4 regions of the Sphingomonas sp. GC_Shp_3 genome follow, and region 1 is predicted to be linked to each of the others. Evidence: riboswitches for the same ligand, from Rfam matches in the RefSeq annotation. Region 1 holds a riboswitch; each other region holds the start of a gene.
What was found. A riboswitch is a leader RNA that binds a small molecule or an ion and turns the genes downstream of it on or off. The one in region 1 is predicted to bind cobalamin.

Region 1 (4,238 bases):
CCACGTCGACACCTGTAGCGCGGCTGCGGCGGCTTCGCTGGCGGACGAGGATATCCGGCAACGGTATCGCAGGCTGAAGCTGCACGGCCTCCGGGAAGCGCCCGAGATCATGGCAGTGTTCTCGGACGAAGCGCCCAGTGCAGGACAACGCCTCGGCATCGCTACCATGCCCGAGGCGCTGCGCTATTCGACCGTGATGGCGATACACACGATGTGGCTCGCCGCAGCCGCACGCGGCATCGGCCTCGGCTGGGTGTCGATCCTTGACCCGGCCGTCGTCACGGCGATGCTGGACGTGCCGGGGGACTGGACGCTGATCGGCCTGCTCTGCATCGGCTACCCGGCAGAACCCGCGACGGTCCCCGAACTCGAGCGACGCGGCTGGCAGGCGCGCGAGCCGATCGCGGACCGCGTGATCGAGCGCTGACGGGAATGCGCGATCACACCCCCTGCCGCACCTCGATCTCGTCGAAGCGCTGCCAGCGGAAAATCGCCCAGCTCGCCGCCCAGCACAGCAGGAACAGACCGATAATGCCGAAGCCGAGCAGGTTGAACCGCGCACCGAGATCGGCCGCCGCCGACCAGATGCCGCCATGCAGGCCCAGCTTGTCGCCCAGCAGCGACAGCGTTTCGATGCCCCCGATCACGATCGCGACCAGCGCGGAAACCGCCGTGATGGTAATGTTGTAGTAGAGTTTTCGAATCGGCTTCACGAACGCCCATTCGTATGCGCCGAGCATGAGGATGCCGTCGGTGGTGTCGACCAGCGCCATCCCGGCTGCGAACAGCACCGGCAGCACCAGCACCGGCCCGATCGCGAATGCATGGCTCGCCTGCGCCGCCGACAGGCCGAGGATCGCCACCTCGGTCGCGGTGTCGAAGCCGAGCCCGAACAGGAATCCGAGCGGCGCCATGTGCCAGCTTGTCGAGACGAGCCGGAACAACGGCCGGAACAACCGCGCGAGCAACCCGCGCCCGCCGAGCAGGATGTCGAGATCCTCGTCGACATAGATGCCGCCTGCGCGGACATGCTGGAACGTGCGCCAGACCGCCCGCAGGATGACGAGGTTCATCGCCGCGATCGTGAACAGGAACCCGGCGGACACGATCGTTGCCACCACGCCGCCGGTCGCTTTCAGCGCCTCGAACCGCGCGAGAGCGGAGGCGGTGAAGGCGATGCCGACGGATGCCAGCAGGATGATCGTACTGTGGCCAATGGCGAACCAGAAACCAACGGTAGCGGGCCGCTTTCCGTCCTGCATCAGCTTGCGCGTGACGTTGTCGATCGCGGCGATGTGGTCGGCATCGACCGCATGGCGCAGCCCAAGCCCCCACGCCAGCAGTGCAGTACCCAGCATCAGCGGTTGCGCATGGAACAGCGCGAACGCCCATAGCCACGCCGCGACGTTGGCCGCGATCAGGAACGCGTAAACGCCGCCGATCCGGTGACGGTAAGGTGTCGTATCGATTGGCCGCATCGACCATATCCCCCGGGCGCCGAGCAACGTCGGGCGGGGGCCTACCGTCAACGACGGTCGACGCAGCGGACCCGCCGGACGCCCTGCGCCGGACCCACGACACCGATGCGGCCCCCGCCGCTGGTGACGTCGCTCGAACGGACAGGTCCGTGCCACGGCCATCCCCTGGACCAGGGCGAGAGCGACCGGACGCTGGCAGGTCTCCTGGCTCACGGGTCGTCGCATGCTTCACGGCCTTCCCAGGCGCCTGCACGATATCGTGTTAGGCCCAGTGGCTGCCCCATCCGGCATTGGAGGGGACGAAGTGCATCACACTCGCCGCTTACAGTTGCAGGGACAGCCTCGGCTTCGGGAGCAGACCTCCCTCACCGCGTTCCCGTTTTAAGCCCGTTACAGGCACCAGCGCGATCATGAGACCGGCGGATTGACCCGCCAGGCTCGCCAACCGCGTAGCCGGATGCGGGAGACACGGCAAGGTCCGCCGCAGAGTGACGCAAGCGAGGGGAAGCATCGTCTGCAAAGCGGCGAACGCAAGCGACGGCATTTCAGGGAAAGGCAAATACCGCCATAAGGACGCGATTGATCAGCCAACTACCGCCGCGCCTTTGATTGGGCACAGCGCCATCGGGCTTTTGAGATAGCGGTTTATGTCGCGTGCGGCGGGCGAAAACCTTGCGACCGCGGTGGAGGAATGGTGGAGCCGAGGGGGATCGAACCCCTGACCTTTCGCATGCCATGCGAACGCTCTCCCAGCTGAGCTACGGCCCCATTCGTCTAGGCCTTCCGGCCTTGGGAGGCGACGCCCTAGCCGGGCGTCGCTGGCTTGGCAAGCGGCGAAATCGCCGCTTGCCAGCATTTTTTCAGATCAATGCTCTTCGTCTTCGGTCGGTGCCTCGACCCCGAGATCGTCGTCGCCGCCGAGATCGACCTCGTCATCGGGCGACGGCTCCTCGTCCTCGCCGATGTCCAACGTCTCGTCGTCACCGCTCAGATCCTCGTCCTTCTTCGCGTCGGGCTTCGGCGCGTCGAACGGCAGCGGCTGCTTCGATTTGAGGATGGGCTCAGGCTGCCAGGTCGACCCGCATTCGATGCAGGTGACGGGATCGTCCTTGCCGAGATCATAGAAACGCGTTGCGCATTTCGGGCACGAGCGCTTCGTGCCCCATTCCGGCTTAATCATGTGCCGAGTGGACCTTTCAATCTGATAATACCCTGAGGGTTGTCGTCGTCAAAGTGGCGCGCGCCTTGCCATAGCGCAAGGGCGCTGTCAAAAGCCCGGACCCGCAGATACTCGGAAACACATGCCCCACCCTACTCCCTCGCCGCGTGAGATCTTCGCCTCCGGCCCACTGACCGGCCACGTTGCCGTACCCGGCGACAAGTCGATCAGCCACCGCGCGCTGATGTTCTCTGCGCTGGCGGTCGGCGAGAGCCGCGTTGAAGGGCTGCTGGAGGGGGAGGACGTGCTCGCCACCGCCGCCGCGCTGCGTGCGATGGGCGCGCAGATAGAACGTGGCGCGGACGGCATCTGGCGCATTAACGGCGTCGGCGTGGGCGGGCTGCTCCAGCCGCAGGGCGCGCTGGAGATGGGCAATTCCGGCACCTCGACCCGGCTGCTGATGGGGCTGGTCGCAAGCCATGCCATTACCGCCGCGTTCACCGGCGACGCCTCGCTCACCAAACGACCGATGGGCCGGGTGATCGAGCCGCTGTCGCGGATGGGTGCCGAGTTTACCGCATATCCCGGCGGTCGCCTGCCGTTGATCCTGCGCGGCATTAATCCGGCGGTGCCGATCGACTATACGTTGCCGGTCGCGTCGGCACAGGTGAAGTCGGCCGTGCTGCTCGCCGGCCTCAACACGCCCGGGATCACGCGCGTGATCGAGCCGATCGCGACCCGCGATCACAGCGAGCGGATGCTGCGCGGGTTCGGCGCTACCGTAACCGTGGAGGACGATGCCGCGGGCAAGATCATCGCGATCACGGGTGAGGCCGAGCTGCGCCCACAACGGATCGTCGTACCGGGTGATCCGTCGTCCGCCGCGTTCCTCGTCGTCGCGGCGACGATCGTGCCGGGATCAGACATAGTGGTCGAGAACGTCGGCCTCAATCCGACACGGGCGGGCATCTTCACCGCGCTACGCATGATGGGCGCCGATATCACCGAACTGAACCCGCGCGAGGTCGGCGGCGAACCGGTCGCGGACCTGCGCGTCCGCCATGCGCATTTACGCGCGATCGAGGTGCCGGCAGAACTCGCGCCAAGCATGATCGACGAATATCCGATTCTGTTTGTGGCCGCAGCGTTTGCCGAGGGCCGCACGGTTGCGCGCGGCGCGCACGAATTGCGGGTAAAGGAGTCCGACCGGATCGCAGCGATGGCAGCCGCGCTCGGCGCGTGCGGCGTGCGGACGGAGGAGTATGAGGACGGGCTCTGCGTGCAGGGCAATGGCGGCGGCGCGATAGCTGGTGGCGGGACGGTGCGGACTCACCTCGACCACCGTATCGCGATGAGCATGGCGATTGCCGCGCTCAACGCCCGCGCCTCGATCACGCTTGACGACGCATCGCCGATCGCGACGAGCTATCCCGTCTTCTTCCAGTCGCTCGATCTGTTGCGCGGCGAAACCTTGGTGCCTGCCGCATGATTATCGCCGTCGATGGACCCGCCGCCTCCGGCAAAGGCACGATCGCACGCGCGCTCGCCACGCATTATCGCCTGCCTTATCTAGACACCGGCCTGTTGTACCGCGCGGTCGC
Region 2 (4,238 bases), on a different contig from region 1:
ACAACTCGTTGCCGTCTATGCGCTTGGGTCCTTGCTCGCAGCGATCCCGCTCACGAGCCTGACCCAAGGCCTTCGCAGACGACCTGTCCTGCTCGCCACCATCATCTGCTTCGTCGTGGGCAACACGCTGACCGCATTGGCCGGATCGATCACGGTCGTGCTGGTCGCGCGGTTCGTCGCCGGATGCGCGGCGGGTCTCGCGTGGGGAATCCTTGCAGGTTACGCGCGCAGCATCGTGCGTGCCGATCAGACCGGCCCGGCAATGGCCCTCGCCATGGTCGGCGTGCCGCTGGCGCTTTCACTCGGTGTTCCCATAGGCACCTTCCTAGGCGGTTTAATTGGGTGGCGCGGATCGTTCCTGATCCTCTCGGCACTGAGTGTCGTGCTGATCGGCTGGATTATCTTTAAGGTGCCCGATGCCCCCGGGCGGGGGGGTGACAATCGTCCTTCTCTGCGCCACGTCGTCGCGACACCGGGTATCATACCGATCCTGCTCGTCATCCTTGCATGGATGACGGGCCACAACATCCTCTACACCTACATCGCGCCGTTCGCGACCGCTGCGTCCGCGCGTGTCGATCTCGTCCTGCTGGCGTTCGGCATCAGTTCGCTCGTCGGCATCTGGATCGTCGGGCGATTGGTCGATCGGATGCTGCGCATGCTGGTATTGCTCGCGATCGGATCGTTTGCGGCCATTGCATTTCTTCTGACGTTTGCCGGTGGCCAAGGCCTTGCCGTCTATGCGGCAGCCATCGTCTGGGGCCTTGGCTTCGGTGGTGCCGGGGCGATGATGCAGACGGCGTCGGCGGACGCAGCAGGGGACGGCGTAGATCTGGCGCAGGCGATGGTGACCACGGCTTGGAACCTGGCGATTGCGGTCGGGGGCGCGCTAGGCGGGGTGCTCCTCACGACGGAAGGGACCGCGCTGCTGCCCCCCGCTGTCGTCGCGCTGACCCTGATCGCCTTCCTTATCGCGCTGGCCGCACGCCGTTTCGCCTTTCCACCGGGTCACCGCTCGACGCCGGCCAGCTAACTTTAAGATACTCTCAGAATACCGCCCCATTGAAAAAACGGGGCGGACATCGAGTTGAAATTGGTTCAGCACTCCTCCGCTACCAACATGAATAAACGGCAGAAGTTGGGGGGCGGTAAAGGGGCGCGAATGTCCGAGATTGGGTCTGGCCGGAAGCTGTAGGACAGGGTGCCTTACGCCCACTTCCGGACACTCATGTGTGCAATTCGCATCCCTGAAAGCGGTCGCTCTACCAGCGCAAATACCTGTCGCCCAGCATCCCAGCACGGCAACTCATATAAAGATTTCTTTATATGAGTTGTAACGGTCTGCAATGGAGCTATGACGCGCACAGCGGTCGAAAGGCCGCTAGATCGCGCTGGTGCCCCGAAAGGGGCTTAAAAGGGAACGCGGTGCGGGCGGTTCGCCGCCCCAGGCCGAGGCTGTCCCTGCAACTGTAAGCGGTGAGTGCGATGCACACGGCCTCCTGTTCGGAGGCAAGCCACTGGACCGAGCGCGGCAACGCGCAAAGGTTTGGGAAGGCCGTGCATCGTGCATTGACCCGTGAGCCAGGAGACCTGCCGGCGTCTGGTCGCTCTTGCTCTGGCCCAGGGGGTGGCCGTGGCACGGACCTGTCCGGTCGAGCGACGTGAACGGCGGGGGCCGTTCGGTGTCGCGGGTCGGGCGTTGGCGTCCGCCGGGTCCGTGGACGGTCGCGTCTGCGGCAGGTCCCCGTCAGCGTTGGCTTGGCGTCGGACGAAACGAACACTCATGATTAGCTGCTTCTCACCCCGGACACGCCATATGGCGTTCCTGCTTGCCGTTACGCCCGCCGCTCCAGCCTTGGCGGAGACTGCCCCTTCATCCCCGCCAGTCGACAGCGAAATCGTCGTCACGGCGTCCCGCGTCGATCTGCTTGGCAAGGCGAACACCGCCAGCCAGGGCACGATCACCGCCAAAGAAGTCGAGCTTCGCCCCGTTTACCGGGCATCGCAGATCTTCGAGAGCATTCCAGGTTTGGTTGTCACGATCCACTCGGGCGAGGGCAAGGCGCAGCAATATTTGATCCGGGGATACAATCTCGATCACGGCACCGACTTTGCCAGCTTCGTTGACGGCATGCCCGTCAATCGGCCCACCAACACCCACGGCCAGGGCTATTCCGATCTAAACTTCATCATCCCGCAGACGGTCGCCGGGCTCGATTACACCAAGGGCCCGTACTACGCCGCGATCGGCGACTTCGGTGCGGTGGCCAGCGCGCAGACGCGTATCGCCGACGAGACTCCGGCGCAGGCGACGGTGACGGTCGGCACGGACGGGTATCAGCAACTCGTGACCGGGGGCACGTATCATCTCGGCGACGATCGCCGACTGCTCGGTGCCGTCGAGCTGACGCATTATGATGGGCCGTGGCAGCCGACGCAGAACTTCCGCAAGGCCAACGCGCTGCTGCGCTACAGCCAGGGCACCGCCATCGATGGAATGAGCCTGACCGCGATGTTTTACCAAAGCGCGGGCCGGCTCATCACTGACCAGCCGCTGCGCGCGATTGAGCAGGGGCTGATCGATCGGTTCGGCACGCTTGATCCGACCGATGCCAGTCGCTCGCTCCGCTACAGCCTGTCCGCGCATCTCGACAAACCGATTGGCGCGGGCGCGCTGGCGGTCAACCTGTACGGCATCCACAGCACGATGACGCTGTGGAACAACTTTACGCACTATCTGGATGATCCGATCAACGGCGATCAGGAGGAGCAGAACGAGAACCGCACCACGGCGGGCGGCGCGCTCGCTTATACCATCACCTCGACCTTCGCCGGGGTCGGGTTCGAAACCGTTATGGGCTTCCAGGGGCGCTACGACACAGTGTTCGTCGATCGGCGGCATACGGTTGGGCGCACCACCATCCTGCCCGGATGCCAGTTGGCGCGGGAGGACGGACCGACGCTGACCTATCCGGCGGTGAACGGCTATTGCAACGCCGATCGGGCGCATTTGCTCGACGTCGCGCCCTATGTTCAGGAAACCGTCCGCTGGACGCCTTGGCTGCGCACCGTCGCGGGCGTGCGCGAGGAATACTACCATGCGACTGACAGGAGCATAGTCACCGGCACACGCGGGCGCGGGCATCAATGGCTGTTCCAGCCCAAGGGCAGCCTGATCCTGGGTCCTTGGGCGAAAACCGAGTTCTATGTCAGTGCTGGGCGTGGCTTCCACTCGGACGATGTGCGTGGAGTGTTCGGCACGGTGCCGGAGGTCGGCGTGCCCTTGTCTGGCGGCGCGACGCCGCTGCTCGCACAAACCTCTGGCTATGAAATTGGGGTGCGCTCAAACATCGTGCCGCGCCTTCAGGTCCAGCTTGCGGCGTTCCAGCAGGATTTCACGTCGGAGCTGACCTACAATGCCGACAGCGGGCAGGACGAGGCGGGCGCGCCATCCCGGCGGCAAGGGATCGAGGTGTCGGGCCAGTATCATCCATTCCGCTGGCTGGAGCTAAACACCGATCTCGCTTTCTCGAAACCGAGGTATCACACCGACGATCTTGCGGCCTACGGCCTCAACGCCCGCTATATCGCCGATGCGCCGAACTTCATCTACTCGGCCGGTGTGCTGGTGGATTACCTCGGCGGCTGGTCCGGGAGCCTGGTGTGGCGGCGTCTCGGTACGCACCACCTCGCCGATGGCGAGGCGTATCCGACCGACAAGGGCTATAGCGAGTGGAACCTTCAGATCGGCTTTACTCTGCCTCGCGGCTGGCGGGTTGGAGTCGGTGTCTTCAATCTCTTCGACAGCCATGACGAAGCGGCCGACTACTTCTATACGAGCCGTCTACCGGGCGAGCCGGCGGGAGGCATCACCGGCTTCCAGGTGCATCCGCTCGAACCACGATCAGCGCGCTTCTCGATTACCAAGACTTTGTGATGTTAGCCACTGAAACGCCGACGTTCTTGGGAAATCATTCTTTCTGAGGCTGCCGGCGTCGCTCAGCTAGGTCAACTACTAGCCTCAGCTTGCCCGAAAGCGGACCGGCGGCTCTCCGCCACCCTAAGCCACTCCGCGGTCACTTTCGAACGCCTGATAACGGACGTTCAAGCGACATGAACGGGCGTCTGCTTTCGGGGGCAGCGTTTTGGACGTTGAATGTCCGCAACTGGGTCCTCTCCGCCGTGATACGCGGCGAAACTCTTTGCTTATGATGCAAACGGTAGGACATGGAGGGGAG
Region 3 (4,238 bases), 310 kb from region 1:
GCACTTGCGAGCGTGAGGGTGAAATGCCGGTTCATCGCGTTCCTTCTCCGGCCCCGAATACGAAGTTCACTTTTGCGAGTCAATCGCATTATCACGTACGTCTGCGATTGCGTAAAGCAACGGCGCCGTGACACTTTGCGCGAACTGTGCGCTGACATCATTGCGTTTTACGGTGTGAGATGATGAGGTTCGCCATCGATGCCGATTAAGGCTGTTTGGGAGGGGCAGGGTATTCGCACCATCGGAACACGCGCTTCGGGCGTGAGGGCGTCGCGCGCCGGGACGAGCGTGCTTATCGCCGTGCTGCTGGCGAGTGGATGCAGCCACAAGGTTCATTCCCCCGCGCCGCCACGGATCACCAGCGAACCGCACTTTCCGCTTGGAACATCCTCGATCGTGGTGCCGATCTCGGGCTCGCTCGATGATCTTGCCCGCGCACTTGAACGGCAGACGCCAAAGCGGTTGTGGGGAATCGACAAGCAACTCGACGCCTGTGTCGCCGCCAAGCGCGTCGATCTCGGCATCGCTCATGTGCGGGTGCTTCCCAAGCTTGGCTGCCGCATCGTTGGCGAGGTCACGCGTGGCCATCTGAAACTCGGCGGCAGCGGCAATCGACTGACCATCGACATCCCGGTTCACGCGACCATCGCCGCGCAGAAGGTTGGCGGCGTGGTATCCAAGACGGCGACCGGCGACGCGATCGTGCATGCCGTCGCGCAGCTTTCGATCACGGGCAATTGGTCGCCGAGCGCGAAGGTGCGAATTGCGTATGACTGGACGACGCCGCCCGGCATCGACTTCCTCGGTCAGCGCATCGAATTCGCGAGCAAGGCAGACGCACGGCTGAAACCGGTCATCGCGGGATTGGAACGCAGCCTGCCACGTGAACTCAACAAGCTCGATCTGCGCGCGAAACTCGCCTCGGCGTGGCGGCAGGGCTTTACCTCGATCATGCTCAACCGCGAGCGCCCACCGGCGTGGATGCGGGTCACGCCCAAGCGGCTCGGCTTCGGCGGCTACACGGTCGATCGCCGCACGCTGGTGCTGACGCTCTCCGCCGATGCGCTGACCGAGACGTTCGTCGGCGCTCGGCCTGCCGATCCTGCCGCAACGCCTTTGCCGCCGCCCGCAGCCTCGGTCGGCAAGCAGGGCCTTAACTTCTTCATACCCGTGCTGGCGGATTATGCCCAGCTCGAGCCGGTGGTGCACCGTGTGCTGGTGAAGCGCGCGAAAAAGGGCATCACGCTCGCCGGGATCGGCCCGGTGGACGTCGCGTTCGGCAAGGTGACGATCTATGCCACCAGCGGGGGGCGGCTCGCGATCGGCGTGCAGGCAAAGGCCAAGGCCCGTAACACCTCGCTCCTCGCCACCAAGGGCGAGGTGTGGCTGACGGCGGTGCCGTACAACGTACCCAATTCGCAACTGATCCGCGCGCGCGATGTCGCGATCACCACCGATACCGACAGCGAGACGGTCAACCTGCTGGTCTCGCTGTTCAAGGACACGTCGGTTCGCGACACGATCGCCGAGGGACTAGCGCACGATTTCGCGCCCGATTACCAGAAGGTCCTGCGATCCGCGCGCAAGGCGATCGGCGCGCGGCGCGAGGGCGATTTCCTGCTCTCCGCTGACGTGACGCGCGTTGAGAACGGCACGCTGGCGGTAACCGGCAAGGGACTGTTCCTGCCGGTGCGCGCGGCGGGGCAGGCGACGATCACCTACGCGCCGCTGCGGCGATAGCGTCAAAGGCGATTGGCGGCGACCGAGATGTGGCATATGGCCGTCACGAACGCGGCGGGCAACCGCTGTCGTTCAGGATCGCGTCGGTGCCCCGCAAGGGGCTTAAACGGGAATGTGGTGCGGGCGCGTCGCCCTAATCCGCAGCTGTCCCTGCAACTGTAAGCGGCGAGCGCGATGCACGGGCCCGAAAGGGCAGCCACTGAAGCCGCGGTTTCGGGAAGGCGTGCATCAAGCCCTGACCCGTGAGCCAGGAGACCTGCCGGCGTTCTGGTCGCTCTTGTCGTGGTCCAGGAACAGGCCAGGGCACGGTTCTCCGTCTGAGCGACGAACCAAAGCGGTGGGGGCCGCAAGGGTTGCGCTTGGACCGGGTGCCGACTGGCGTCCGCCCGCCCGTGCGTGACCGGTCGTCGAAGGACGGTTCGCTCCCGCCGATCTGTCGCGACGCCCGGGGGAAGACTGATGAAGATTGCCATCTCACTGTTCGCGCTGATCGCCACCACGCCGGTGCTCGCGCAGACCGCGCCCGATGACGGCACCGCCACCGACACCGTGGTCGTCACCGCCGCCCGGGCGCCCGGCGGCATATCCACCGCGACGCTCGGCTCGTCGGCGACGGTGGTAACCGCGCAGGACCTGTCTGATCGCCAGACGGTGATCGTCTCGGACGTGCTGCGCGACGTACCCGGCATCTCGGTCAACCGTACCGGTGCGGTCGGCGGCATGACGCAGGTGCGTATCCGGGGCGCGGAGAGCAACCATACGCTGGTGTTGATCGACGGCATCGAGGCGGCTGACCCCTACTACGGCGAGTACGACTTCGCCTCGCTCACCGCCGATCCCGGCGCGCGGGTGGAGGTGCTGCGCGGTGAGCAGAGCGCGCTGTACGGATCGGATGCGATCGGCGGCGTCATCAACTATATCACGCCGACCGGGCGTGAGATGCCGGGCTTCGCGGGCCGGATCGAGGCCGGATCGTTCAACACAGTCGACGGCGCGGTGCGCGGGGCAGGGACTGCGGGCGACTTCGATTATGCGGTCGGCGGATCCTATTCCGGCATCGGCGGCTATGTCGTCGCGCCGGCAGGCGACCGGCGGATCGGGTCGAAGATCGGCACCGTCAATGGCAAGTTCGGCTATCAGTCGGAGGACTTCGGTTTGCGCGGCGTGGTGCGCTACACGCATATCGACGCCGACGTGAACGATCAGGATTACGCCGTCACCGGCAACGCGATCGACAGCGGCGGTAGCTACCTGAACGATGCGGTCTATGCGCTGGTCGGCGCGCACTACAGCGCGCTGGAGGGGCGCTGGAGCAACGACCTCAGCGCACAGTTGCAGGAATCGCAGCGCCGCTTCCTCGACGACAATGGTACCGAGACGAGCGGCGATACCGGCCGGCGCAAGAAAGTGTCGTTCGTCTCCGCGCTGAAGCTTGGCGGCGATGCGGCCAGCCACGTCATCACCGGTGCGGTCGATTACGAGCATGAATCCTATCAGGGCACGTCGGCGTTCATCACCGGCAGCAATCCGTTTCGCGATACCAACAACTGGGGTCTGGTCGGCCAGTATCAGGTGACGGTGGGCAGCCGGCTCGGCCTTGGTGGAGCGGTGCGGCATGACGTGAACCAGCGGTTCCGCGATGCGACCACTTGGCATCTGCAGGCGAGTTACCGGTTCGACACTGGTACGCGCATCCACGCAGCGGGGGGCACCGGGGTCAAGGCACCAGTGTTCTCCGAACTGTTCGGCTATTCCCCGACCAGCGGCTTCGTCGGCAACCCCAACCTCAAGCCCGAGGAATCGACCGGCTGGGAGGCTGGTGTCGAACAGAGCTTCCTCGCCGGGCACGGCCGCATCGACGTGACCTATTTCAACGCGGTGCTGCGCCACAAGATCGTCAGCACGTTCGATCCGGTCTATACGGTGGTGAACGCGACCGGATCGTCGCCGCATCAGGGGGTCGAGGTGGCGCTCAATTTCGACCTTCCAGCCGGCTTCCGCTTCGATGGCAGCTACACCTATCTCGACGCACACGACGAGGCCGACATGACGCTGATCCGCCGTCCGGCGCATATCGGCAGCGCCAATCTGGCGTGGAGGTCAAAGGACGACCGGTTCGGCGCCAACGTGACGGTGCGCTACAACGGTGATGCGCTCGACACCAACTTTGCGACATATCAGACCGAGACGTTGCAGGCTTACACGCTGGTGAATTTCGGCGCGGACGTAGCGGTGGCACGCGGCATTTCGGTGTTCGGGCGGGTCGAAAATCTGCTCGACACCGACTTCCGCGAGAACGTCGGTTTCCGGGGTTCGCCGCGCGCGGGCTACGGCGGCATAAAGGCGCGGATCTGATGGCGGATCGCACCGAGGCCGAGCACGCCGAGAAGATGCGCAAGCGGCAAGCCGCGCAGGAACGGATCGTCGCCGCCAAGACGATCGAGAAGGGGCTGGTGATCGTCCACACCGGCGCGGGCAAGGGCAAGACCACGGCCGCG
Region 4 (4,238 bases), 310 kb from region 1:
CAGTCGCGTCAGGAACTGGATGGCGAGCAGCAGGCTCTTCACGGGTACAGCGCCGCGATCTGCGCCGAAGGCGACGCGCCTGGCCACACGCGGAGGCTGAGCAGCGCGGCATAGGGCAGGTCGAACGCCCACAGCTCCCGTTGCGCAAAGCCGCACAGATGCGCGAGCGCCGCACGCATCGCGCCGCCATGCGTGACCACCAGCGTGTCCCGCGCCGGCAACGCCGCAATCGCCGCCGCGACACGCGTCACCAACGCGGACCAGCGTTCACCCTGCGGCGGCGGCGCGGCGTCGGGATCGGCCCAGAACCGACCCAGGGCAGCCGGGTCGATCACGTCGGTCGACAACCCCTCCCAAGCGCCGAAATCGAGCTCACTCCAGCGCCGATCGACCGCGACGGGCAGCGCGAGCCGTGCCGCGATCGTCTCGGCAGGACGTTGCGCCCGCGCGAGATCGGAACAGATCACCGCTTCGACACGAAGGTTCTCGACCTGTGCCATGCAGGCGGCGATGCCCTCGGTTGTCGGCGACGCATCGGTGCGGCCGATCAAGCGGCCGGTACCTTCGGGCGCACCATGGCGGAGCAGATGGAGCGCGAACGCAGCCATCAGCCCGCCGAAACGCCCGCTTCGGCGAAGGTCGCCATGCCGTCATGCGCGGCCAGCGCTGCGCGTACGATATTGACCGCGACGGCGGCGCCGCTCGCCTCGCCCAGCCGCATATCCAGCCGCAGCAACGGCTCAAGCTTCAGCGCCGAAAGCAGCCGGGCATGACCGGGTTCCGCCGAACAGTGCCCGGCGAGGCAATGCCCGATTGCGCCCGGCACCGCCGCCAGCGGAGCGACCGCCGCACAGGTGATGAACCCGTCGAGCATCACCGGCACCCGCAACTGCCGCGCCCGCACCACAGCGCCGGCGATCGCGGCGATCTCCCGCCCGCCCAACCTTCGCAGCGTCTCGAACGGGGTGGCAGGCGCATCGCCGTGGCGGGTCAGCGCGCGATCGATCACCGCGACCTTGCGCGCGATGCCGAAACGGTCAACGCCCGTGCCCGGCCCGACCCAATCGGCGCCGTTGCCACCGATGCTGCGAGCGGCAATGGCGGCGGCCGCAGTCGAATTGCCGATCCCCATTTCGCCGACGACGAGCAGATCGAGATCGTTGCTCACACTGTCCGCACCGGCCGACATCGCGGCCAGACACTCCGCTTCGGTCATCGCCGGGGCTTGCGTGAAGTCTGCGGTCGGGCGATCGAGATCGAGCGCTACGACCTTCAACTCCAGCCCCGCCGCGCCGGCGAGCGCGTTGATCGCCGCGCCGCCCGCCTCGAAATTGGCCACCATCTGCGCGGTGACCGCCGCCGGGAATGCGCTGACGCCATGCGCCGTTACGCCGTGATTGCCGGCGAACACCACCGCGCGCGCGCGCCGGATCTGCGGTCGCGCTTGCGCCTGCCAGCCGGCGATAAACACCGCCAGATCCTCAAGCCGGCCAAGCGAGCCGGGCGGCTTGGTCAGGCTCGCCTGCCGTGCCCGCGCGTGCGCGATCGCAGCTTCATCAGGAACGATGGGATCGGCCAGTGCCGCCGCGAACGCCGCCGGCGTCGGGAACATCATTGCGCGACGAAACCCGGCGGCGGCGTGCGCGTGATGAAATGTCCCTTCACGCCCTGCGGCCACTGCGCGAACGGCACGCGTCCATGTTCGCTTGCCGCGTAATGCACCGCATAATCGAGGATCGCGCGTGCCGATGCCTCATCCGGCGTGAACCGGCCCAGCACGTAGCCGACCTTCTCAGGTGCGCGCAGATGCACGGTGCAATGTTCGGTGCAGGCGAACAGGCACGCCATCTCCTGCACGGCGACATCGGCGTATTTGGGATCGGACGCCTTCACCGCGTTCAGCGCCCCGACCAGCAGCGCGCCGCCGCGCACGCCATCCTGTTCGCGCGCGTCCGCCGAATGGCGGCAGGTGTTGCAGGCGACCACCGCCGGACCGTCCTCGACACGGGTCAGCATGGCGCGGCCGCCGCACGGACGAAGGAAGAATAGAACTGTGACATCGAACGGGCACCCTGCGACACGGGCCGCGTACCGGGCATGTCTTGCGACACGCCGCGTCCACGCGGTCCAACCATGTCGCCACTCGGGTTCACACCCCGCCCGCCCAGAACACCCTGTCCGCGCGATGGACGACTGCGACGGGCAGGTCTCCTGGCTTACGGGTCAACGCCGGTTCGGACCGCCTTCTCAGGATCTTGCAATCCCAATGGCGTGTGGCCCGATGGCTCGCCGCTTACAGTTGCAGGGGCAGCCGGGGCATCGAACCCCGTTCCCTTTTCATCCCCGTCTCCGGGGAACCTTTCGCACCCGCAGCGTTAGCTTTGGCGCGGTGCCGCGTCAATTCGCCGCGCGCGCGGTCGGCACGATGGTCAGGATATCGCCGTGCCGTTCGATCGCGGCGGTGATGCCGTACACCTCGCGCAGCCGCTCCGGGGTCAGCACCGCAAGCGGCGTATCGTCGGCGACGAGCGCGCCGTCATCGACCAGCAGCAGCCGGTCGCAATACCGCGCCGCCATCGTCAAATCGTGCAGCACCGTCACCACCAGCGCGCCGGCGCGCGCCTCGGCGCGGAGCAGCTCCATCACGTCGAGCTGATGGCCGGGATCGAGCGCGGCGAGCGGCTCGTCCGCGAGGAGGGCCGGCGCCCCGACCGCAAGCGTGCGGGCGAGCAGCACGCGTGCACGCTCGCCACCGGAGAGTTCGGTTGCAATCCGGCGCCGCAAGCCGGTCACGTCGGCCCGCGCCATCGCAGCCTCGATCGCTGCCGCGTCGGGGGGCGACAGCCCGGACATCGGCGCGAGATGCGGCAACCGGCCGAGCGCGACGAGCCGTTCGACGCTCAGCGGCCAGTGCAAGGTCTGCCCCTGCGGCAGATAGGCGAGTTTTCGCGCCAGCGCCCCACGCGCCATGCCGCCGAGCGGCGCACCGTCGATGCGGATCGTGCCAGTGAACGGCAGCAACCCGAGCATCGCGCGCAGCAGGGTGGATTTGCCCGCGCCGTTCGGGCCGATAATGCCGACCAGCCGCCCCGGCGTCAGTACCGTGCCGATGCCCCGCAACACCGCGCGCCGACCCATCGTGACGCTCACGTTCTCAAGCGTGATCGTCACCATATCCGTCGCTCGCGAAGCAGATAGGTCAGGAACAGCGGCACGCCAAGGAACGCCGTCACCACGCCCAGCTTCAGTTCGTTGGTGGACGGGATCAACCGCACGCCAATATCCGCCAGCGTCAGCAGCACCGCCCCGGCCAGCGCCGATGGCACGAGGATCGCCGACGGGCTGCGATCGGTCAGCGGGCGCACCAGATGCGGAACGATCAGCCCGACGAAGCCGATCGCGCCGGACACCGCCACCGCGCCACCCACCCCGATCGCCACGCCGAGCAGCAAGCGCAGCCGCACCGCGCGCAGGTCAACGCCCAGCGCGCGCGCGCCGTCCTCCCCCAGCGTCAGCGCATCGAGCGCGCGGCCATCGAACACGAGCAACGCCGCCCCGACCGCGATGCATGGCAGCGCAATCCAGACATGCGCGAACGACCGGTTCTCGATCGAGCCGAGCAGCCACGTCATGATCTCCATCGCCGCGAACGGGTTGGGCGACAGGTTGAGCGTGAGGCTGATCGCCGCACCGCCGAGCGTCGACACGGCGATACCGGCGAGGATCAGGGTGAGCGGGCTTTCGGATCGGCCGGCAAGCGTGAACAGCAACGCCAACGCCACCAGCGCGCCGAGCACCGCCAGCGCCGGCAGCACCGCCGGGTGCAGTTCCGCCAACCCGAAATAGATCGCGCCGACCGCCCCCAGCGCTGCCGCGTTGGACGCACCCAGCACCGATGGTTCCGCGAGCGGATTGCGGAGATAGCCCTGCAGCGCCGCGCCAGCGAGTCCAAGCATCGCGCCGACCGCGAGCCCGATGATGGTGCGTGGCAACCGCAGTTCTATGACGATCGCGGAGGCGACGGCATCGCCGTGCCCGGCCATTGCGGCCACGACGCGGGCGGGTGCCAACGACACCGCCCCGATTGCCAGCGAGGCGAGCGCCGACAGGATGATGAGCACGATCAAGCCGCCGATCAGTACCGGGCGTGGCAGTGTCATGCCAGCGCCGCGCGCTTGTGTCGCGGCACCGCTCGCGTATGGGTCACGCCATGTCGCATCGTCGCTTGATCCCGCTGC

Region 2: linked by a shared signal. The riboswitch ahead of OXR00_RS19105 (TonB-dependent receptor) and the one ahead of OXR00_RS00355 (HoxN/HupN/NixA family nickel/cobalt transporter) in region 1 are both predicted to bind cobalamin.
Region 3: linked by a shared signal. The riboswitch ahead of OXR00_RS01820 (TonB-dependent receptor) and the one ahead of OXR00_RS00355 (HoxN/HupN/NixA family nickel/cobalt transporter) in region 1 are both predicted to bind cobalamin.
Region 4: linked by a shared signal. The riboswitch ahead of OXR00_RS01845 (DUF1636 domain-containing protein) and the one ahead of OXR00_RS00355 (HoxN/HupN/NixA family nickel/cobalt transporter) in region 1 are both predicted to bind cobalamin.

Annotation. Positions count from the first base shown of each region.
Region 1 is NZ_JALNUT010000001.1:66,119-70,356, reverse strand. Features, by position in the region: gene bluB (5,6-dimethylbenzimidazole synthase) at 1-427, shown strand, start outside; gene OXR00_RS00355 (HoxN/HupN/NixA family nickel/cobalt transporter) at 441-1,478, opposite strand; cobalamin riboswitch at 1,655-1,897, opposite strand; tRNA gene OXR00_RS00350 (tRNA-Ala) at 2,171-2,246, opposite strand; gene OXR00_RS00345 (TIGR02300 family protein) at 2,344-2,658, opposite strand; gene aroA (3-phosphoshikimate 1-carboxyvinyltransferase) at 2,780-4,126, shown strand; gene cmk ((d)CMP kinase) at 4,123-4,238, shown strand, end outside.
Region 2 is NZ_JALNUT010000018.1:9,896-14,133, forward strand. Features, by position in the region: gene OXR00_RS19100 (MFS transporter) at 1-1,033, shown strand, start outside; cobalamin riboswitch at 1,376-1,613, shown strand; gene OXR00_RS19105 (TonB-dependent receptor) at 1,817-3,937, shown strand.
Region 3 is NZ_JALNUT010000001.1:372,858-377,095, forward strand. Features, by position in the region: gene OXR00_RS01810 (hypothetical protein) at 1-35, opposite strand, end outside; gene OXR00_RS01815 (DUF4403 family protein) at 199-1,740, shown strand; cobalamin riboswitch at 1,808-2,019, shown strand; gene OXR00_RS01820 (TonB-dependent receptor) at 2,200-4,095, shown strand; gene cobO (cob(I)yrinic acid a,c-diamide adenosyltransferase) at 4,095-4,238, shown strand, end outside.
Region 4 is NZ_JALNUT010000001.1:378,444-382,681, reverse strand. Features, by position in the region: gene OXR00_RS01860 (adenosylcobinamide-GDP ribazoletransferase) at 1-42, opposite strand, end outside; gene OXR00_RS01855 (histidine phosphatase family protein) at 39-608, opposite strand; gene cobT (nicotinate-nucleotide--dimethylbenzimidazole phosphoribosyltransferase) at 608-1,615, opposite strand; gene OXR00_RS01845 (DUF1636 domain-containing protein) at 1,612-2,016, opposite strand; cobalamin riboswitch at 2,184-2,377, opposite strand; gene OXR00_RS01840 (ABC transporter ATP-binding protein) at 2,398-3,174, opposite strand; gene OXR00_RS01835 (iron ABC transporter permease) at 3,168-4,160, opposite strand; gene OXR00_RS01830 (ABC transporter substrate-binding protein) at 4,211-4,238, shown strand, end outside.